2 regions of the Pseudoalteromonas sp. SWN166 genome follow, and region 1 is predicted to be linked to the other one. Evidence: predicted binding sites of a transcription regulator. Region 1 holds the regulator's gene; the other holds the start of a gene.
The links. Region 1 encodes NrdR, which represses ribonucleotide reductase genes. Its sites were predicted from a motif close to AAACACNANATNTNGTGTTT; they were not measured.

Region 1 (3,530 bases):
GCTCTTTAGCAAACACTTCTAAATCAGGGCGACGCGCCATGGTGCCGTCAGCATTGAGTATTTCAACAATAACTGATGATGCTTCAAGCCCAGCTAAACGTGCTAAATCACAGCCAGCTTCAGTATGTCCTGCGCGAGTTAATACGCCACCAGGTTGTGCCATAATTGGAAAAATATGACCAGGCTGAACAATATCAGTTGGCACTGCGCCTTTTGCTATAGCCGCTTGCACTGTGCGCGCTCTATCAGCAGCAGAAATACCGGTTGTAACACCTTTTGATGCTTCTATCGACATTGTAAAGTTAGTCGAAAATGCAGCACCATTGTTTTTAACCATTAACGGTAAATCAAGTTGCTCACAACGATCTTGCGTCATGGTTAAACAAATTAAACCACGGCCATGGGTAGCCATGAAGTTAATAGCTTGTGCGCTAATATGCTCAGCAGCTATTATTAAATCGCCTTCATTTTCTCTATCTTCATCATCCATTAAAATAACCATTTTACCGGCTTTAATATCATCGATGATTTCTTGTGCGCTGTGTAAATTCATAAATTTGCTCGTGTAAGTTATCAGTTTCGTTATTTAATAAAACCCGCTTTAGCGAGTAAGCTCATCGAAATATCAGAGCCCGTTGGTTGCTCCGCACCTTTTATAAGGCGCTCTAAATAACGTGCAATTTGATCGACTTCTAAATTAACCTGAGTACCTACTTTAAAGTGAGCAATTGTGGTTTGCTCACTCGTATGTGGGACAATTGTTAATTTGAATTTATTACCTTCTACAGCGTTTACTGTCAGGCTTATACCATCAATACATACCGAACCTTTGTACGGAATGTATTTCATTAAATTTTCGTCAGTTGTAAGCCAGTATTCTGTAGCTCGAGCATTTGCTGCAATACTTGTGATAGTCGCAATGCCATCAACATGACCTGATACTAAATGACCGCCCAAACGCGAAACCGGTTGCATGGCTTTTTCAAGATTAACCGTTTGCCCTAAAGCATAGTGAGCAAAACCGGTTAAACCAATCGTCTCGTTAGATAAATCAGCACTAAAGCCGTCAATATGTTTATCAACTACGGTTAAGCAAACGCCATTAGTTGCAATGCTGTCGCCTAGCTTTACATCTTTCATATCAAGATCAGCACTTTGAATGCGAATAGCTAAGTCGCCTTGTTTTTTTTGTAATAAAGCAATTTTGCCTGTGGCTTCTATTATTCCAGTAAACATAGCGCTACTCTTTTTTATTAAGTGGTTTTAATGAGCTTTTAACGCGGTGATACGTAAATCGTCACCAATGCGCGCACATTCATTAAATGTTAAATCAACGGTGTTTTGCATACTCGTCAATTCAGGAAAATTAACTAAACTTTTTGCATCATGGCCCATTAATTTAGGCGCCAAATAAAAAACAAACTCGTCAACTAAATCAAACTCTGTCATTTTACCAGCAAGTGTTGCTCCGCTCTCAAGCCAAACATTATTAAACTGCAGTTGCCCAAGCTTTTCTAAAACAGCCTGTAAATCAACTTTACCGTTACTTTCACTTACTTCAATATGCTTTACAAAATGCGGCCATTGCAGGGATTTATCAACCTTAGTGGTAAATATAATTACATCACTTTGGATTTTAAATAAAGCAAGGTCAGGTGTTAAGCGATTTTGAGAGTCAATTATAACACGCACCGGTTGACGAAGTGGTAAATCGGTAGGTAACGTGCAAGGCAACTCGCTTAGTCGCACGTTAAGTTTAGCATCGTCTACTAATACAGTATCTGCACCTGTTAAAATAGCGCAGCTTTGCGCTCGGTATAATTGTACGTCTTGGCGAGCAGCGGGACTTGTGATCCACTTACTTTGCCCATTTTTAAGCGCTGTTTTACCATCTATGCTTGCTGCCATTTTACAGGTCACATAAGGTAAGCCTTGTTCCATTCGCTTAAAAAAGCCAATGTTAAGTGCGCGAGCTTGTGATTCGAGTAACCCATAAGCAACGTCAATACCGGCATCGCTCAGTATTTTAAGACCTTTACCTGCAACTTGTGGGTTTGTATCAACCATAGCGGCAATAACTTTTACTACCCCTGCGGCTTTTAAACCTTCAGCACACGGTGGCGTACGCCCATAATGACTACACGGTTCAAGCGTTACATAAGCCGTTGCACCTTGTGCATTATTCCCCGCCATAGCTAACGCGTTTACTTCAGCGTGCCCTTGGCCTGCTAATTGATGAAAACCCTCACCAATTATTTGATTATTTTTAACTAATACACAGCCAACATTAGGATTAGGTGTTGTAGTAAACCGCCCTTTTTTGGCAAGTTCTATGGCGCGTGCCATATACATTTCGTCATGTTCGGTAAAAATAGTTTGGCTTTGCATTTATTACTCCCCTAAGCGGGCAATTTCTTCGCCAAATTCGCGTATATCTTCAAACGAGCGATAAACAGAAGCAAATCTTACGTACGCAACTTTATCGAGTTTTTTAAGTGCTTCCATAATACATTCGCCCACCAAATGGCTTGAAATTTCTCGCTCACCCGTTGCGCGTAGTTGTGATTTTATTATATTTACAACTTCATCTACTTGCTCGGTACTCACTGGGCGTTTTTCGAGTGCGCGATTTAAGCCATTTAAAAGCTTATCTTCGTTAAACGGTTCCCGGCTGCCATCTTGCTTAACAACGCGAGGCATAACCAGCTCAGCGCCTTCAAATGTAGTAAAGCGCTCGTGGCAGTCATTACACTCACGACGCCTGCGAACTTGATGGCCTCCGCCAACAAGGCGAGAGTCAATTACTTTAGTATCTTTTGCGGTACAAAATGGACAATGCATAACTCGGTACTTCCGTTTTAAAACAAAAAAGACCGCTAAATAGCGGTCTTTTATCTTAGCAAAAAACTAAACAGTTGTGATCTAAATTACTACTGCTTAAGCAATTAAGCGTAAACAGGTAATTTTGCACAAATAGCTTTTACTTTTTCTTTAACTTGCGCCTGTACAGATTCATCAGTGATGTTATCTAGTACGTCACAAATCCAGCCAGCAAGCTCTTTTGATTCTTCTTCTTTAAAACCACGACGAGTGATAGCAGGAGAACCAATACGCAAACCAGATGTTACAAACGGTGAGCGTGGATCGTTTGGCACTGAGTTTTTATTAACTGTGATGTTAGCGTTGCCTAGGGCAGCGTCCGCATCTTTACCAGTGATATCTTTGTCGATTAAATCAAGTAAGAATAAGTGGTTTTCAGTTTTGTCAGATACGATTTTGTAGCCACGTTCTTGCATAACTGCAACCATTGCTTTTGCGTTTTTAACAACTTGTGTTTGGTATACTTTAAACTCTGGTTGAAGTGCTTCTTTAAATGCCACTGCTTTTGCTGCAATAACATGACATAAAGGACCGCCTTGGCCACCAGGGAAAACAGCGCTATTAAGCTTTTTGTAAATAGCTTCGTCGCCACATGCAGAAATAATTAAACCACCACGAGGGCCTGCAAGTGTTTTATGCGTAGTTGTTGT
Region 2 (3,530 bases), on a different contig from region 1:
CAGCTAGCTCTTCAAGCTCGTCTAGTGACTCAATGGCACCTAAGTTAAACGCAGACAGTGTACAAAGGGCAATTTCGCCTTCTTCGTCGTTTACGTTGCTTAGTGGCTTAGTTGGCAATGCAATTTCTAAACATAAGTTAGATTGGCGAATAGGCGCAACTTTAGCAATGAACGGGCTGTGTGTATTACAGTGGTCCACATTTTGTAAATAAATACGACCTGTACTTGCACGCTCTTGTGCAAACATAGAGAAAAGCTCAATCGCTTTAATACGCTTTTTACGAATAGATTCGTCTTGTTCATATTTTACGTAAAGCGCATCAAATTCTTCTTGGTCTTCAAAAAATGCATCGTAAAGGCCTGGCACGTCTGATGGGCTAAATAACGTAATGTAATCGTCTTTAATTAAACGAGAGTACATTAATTTATTAAACTGTACGCCGTAATCAAGGTGGCGAACACGGTTGTCATCTACACCACGGTTATTTTTAAGCACAAGTAGGTTCTCTACTTCTAGGTGCCAAAGCGGGTAAAACAATGTTGCTGCGCCGCCACGTACACCACCTTGTGAACAGCTTTTAACAGCTGTTTGAAAGTGCTTATAAAAAGGAATACAACCTGTGTGGTACGCTTCGCCGTTACGAATGTGGCTACCTAGCGCACGAATACGACCTGCGTTAATACCAATGCCCGCACGTTGTGATACGTATTTAACAATCGCAGACGATGTAGCATTAATTGAATCAAGGCTGTCGCCACACTCAATTAATACACATGAGCTAAACTGGCGAGTAGGCGTACGTACACCTGCCATAATAGGCGTAGGTAATGATATTTTAAATAACGAGACTGCATCATAAAAACGCTTAATGTAAGAAACGCGTGTTTCACGTGGGTAGTCAGAGAATAAGCTTGCCGCGACTAAAATATATAAAAACTGTGCACTTTCGTAAATCTCACCCGATACACGGTTTTGAACAAGGTATTTACCTTCAAGCTGTTTTACAGCCGCGTAGCTAAAATTAAGATCGCGAGAATGATCGAGGTATGCATCAAGCTCGTCTAACTCTTGCTCAGTGTAATCTACAAGTAAGTGAGCGTCGTAGCGTTTATCTTCAACCATTTTTGTTACATGGTTAAATAAACGTGGTGGCTCAAATTGGCCGTACGCTTTTTTACGTAAATGGAATACAGCTAAACGTGCCGCTAGGTATTGGTAATCAGGCGATTCTTTTGAAATTTGATCTGCAGCAGCTTTAATAATGGTTTCGTGTATGTCTTTAGTACGAATACCGTCGTAAAACTGAATGTGTGATTTTAATTCAACTTGCGAAACCGATACGTTTTTTAAACCTTCGGCGGCCCATTCAATAACGCGATGGATCTTATCAAGATCAAGAGGCTCTTTACGCCCGTCACGTTTGCTTACAGATAACTGTTGGTTCATTTGCCTGTATTCCTTGGGAATTATGTATTTTGACCAATGCGTCATACCTCGCAATGGCAAGGTAAGTACTCATTTATTATAAGTTTCACCGTAATGGCGAATTTAATTGAATAACATTTGGCCACAATATCTGGTGTTGTTCAATTTAGAGATCACAAGATAGTGTGGTCTGAGTTGTTTTGCAAGGGACATAATTGCCCCTATATGTGGATAACTTTGGGATAACGCATTTGTGTTAGTAGACACTCACCTTCGAACAATCATTTAAGTTAGAATATGCAAAAATCAACTAATGATCTGCTAAATTTACGCATTTTAAAAATAAATTTTGACTGCTTTTTTTATCGACAAGCTTTGTGTGAAAACTAACACAATCACAATATATAGTGTTTAATAATTAACATGGCACTATATATGGTTTCAGTGCACTATCTAAGTGAGTTGTTTAGTGTTCATGGTTGAACGCTTTTATAAATAAAAAGCATAATTAGAGGGAAGATATAGAAATGGGCTAAAAGATAGCCCATTTAAATTTATACAAAGAGCATGCTGCTCAGTGTAATAATTTTAAAAATACCTATTATTACACTTTCTGATATTTCTATAGATAAACTGAACTTCAATTTTAGTTATCCTAAATCTGAGTTAGTCACTTGCTGAGAATATAAGAATAAGTTACGCTCAAACTTCCAAACTTGGGCACTTTCTTAAAACTCGAGCAAGTGTCTTTGCTAACATCATATTCAAAATTTGAGTATGGTGTTAGCCCCTCCACTTAATTGAAATATCAATCCCATCAAAGTGTTAATAAAACTCTAATGTGGTCTGAGTTGTTTTGCAAGGGACATAATTGCCCCTATTTGTGGATAACTTCGGTATAGCGTATTTGTGTTAGTAGACGCTCACACTTAAACGACCACTCAACCAAAGGCGTTTAAAAAGTAAACTAATGATCTGCTAAATTTACGCATTTTAAAAATAAATTCTGACTGCTTTTTTTATCAGCAAGCTTTGTGTGAAAACTAACACAATCACAATATATAGTGTTTAATAATTAACATAGCACTATATATGGTTAAAACCATCAATTGGGCTTAGCCAGTTAAAATTGGCTTCCCAAGCTATCGCTTCATCTTTACTTGGGATGTAACCCCAAAGTGCCGTTGCGGTATGCATACCTGCCGCTTTGCCTGCTTGTATGTCACGTTGTGCATCACCAATGTATAAACAACGGCTTGGTTCTACCTGCATAAGCTTTGCACAATGTAGCAGTGGTAGAGGTGATGGCTTCGCTTCAGCTAATGTGTCGCCACTTATTATCACACTGGCATTTTTTAATGCGGGAATAGCTGCCACTAAAGGATCGGTTAAAAACCCTGGTTTATTAGTCATGATCCCCCATTTGATCTTTTTCTGATCAAGGGCGATAAGTAACGATTCAACACCAGAGAAGCAATGCGTGTGCTTTGCTATGTTTGCAGCGTACTCGTCAACTAATTGCTTTATAAGCTCGCTTTGGGGTTGTTTAGCCCATAATTCTTTAAAACCAGCCTCTAATAATGCGCCTGCGCCGTTAGATGCTGCAGGGCGGTATACATCACTACTAACAGGTGTGATTTTATTACTAATAAGCACTGCGTTTAAAGCAGCGCCTAAATCATCAGCGGTATCGAGTAGGGTGCCGTCTAAATCAAATAAAAATGCATCGTACTCAATAAGAGGCTGTGGGGATTGAGAGCTAGCCATTAAGCTAACTTCTCAAAATAAAGTATGTAATTTACGCTAACGTCGTTATTAAGCGTATATTGCTTTGATAGTGGGTTATAAGAAAGCCCTGTACTTGCACGTACTTTTAAACCCGCTTGCTCTGCCCATGCAATAAGTTGCGCAGGTTTTATAAACTTTTTATGGTCATGTGTACCTTCAGGTACCATTTTTAATAGCTTTTCGGCGCCAACAATCGCGTATAAATATGCTTTAGGCGTTTTGTTCAGCGTTGAAAAAAACACATCTGCACCTGGCTTTGCAAGTGCTGCTACTGCATGAATGATAGAAGCTGGGTCGGGTACGTGCTCAAGCATTT

Region 2: the regulator NrdR is predicted to act here: its motif matches at 1,567-1,586, upstream of nrdA (class 1a ribonucleoside-diphosphate reductase subunit alpha).

What each region holds. Positions count from the first base shown of each region.
Region 1 is NZ_JADYXB010000037.1:16,651-20,180, forward strand. Features, by position in the region: gene ribBA (bifunctional 3,4-dihydroxy-2-butanone-4-phosphate synthase/GTP cyclohydrolase II) at 1-553, opposite strand, end outside; gene I6F49_RS16860 (riboflavin synthase) at 583-1,236, opposite strand; gene ribD (bifunctional diaminohydroxyphosphoribosylaminopyrimidine deaminase/5-amino-6-(5-phosphoribosylamino)uracil reductase RibD) at 1,264-2,388, opposite strand; gene nrdR (transcriptional regulator NrdR) at 2,392-2,841, opposite strand; gene glyA (serine hydroxymethyltransferase) at 2,946-3,530, opposite strand, start outside.
Region 2 is NZ_JADYXB010000025.1:49,059-52,588, reverse strand. Features, by position in the region: gene nrdA (class 1a ribonucleoside-diphosphate reductase subunit alpha) at 1-1,447, opposite strand, end outside; gene I6F49_RS14460 (HAD family hydrolase) at 2,513-3,193, opposite strand; gene ubiG (bifunctional 2-polyprenyl-6-hydroxyphenol methylase/3-demethylubiquinol 3-O-methyltransferase UbiG) at 3,193-3,530, opposite strand, start outside.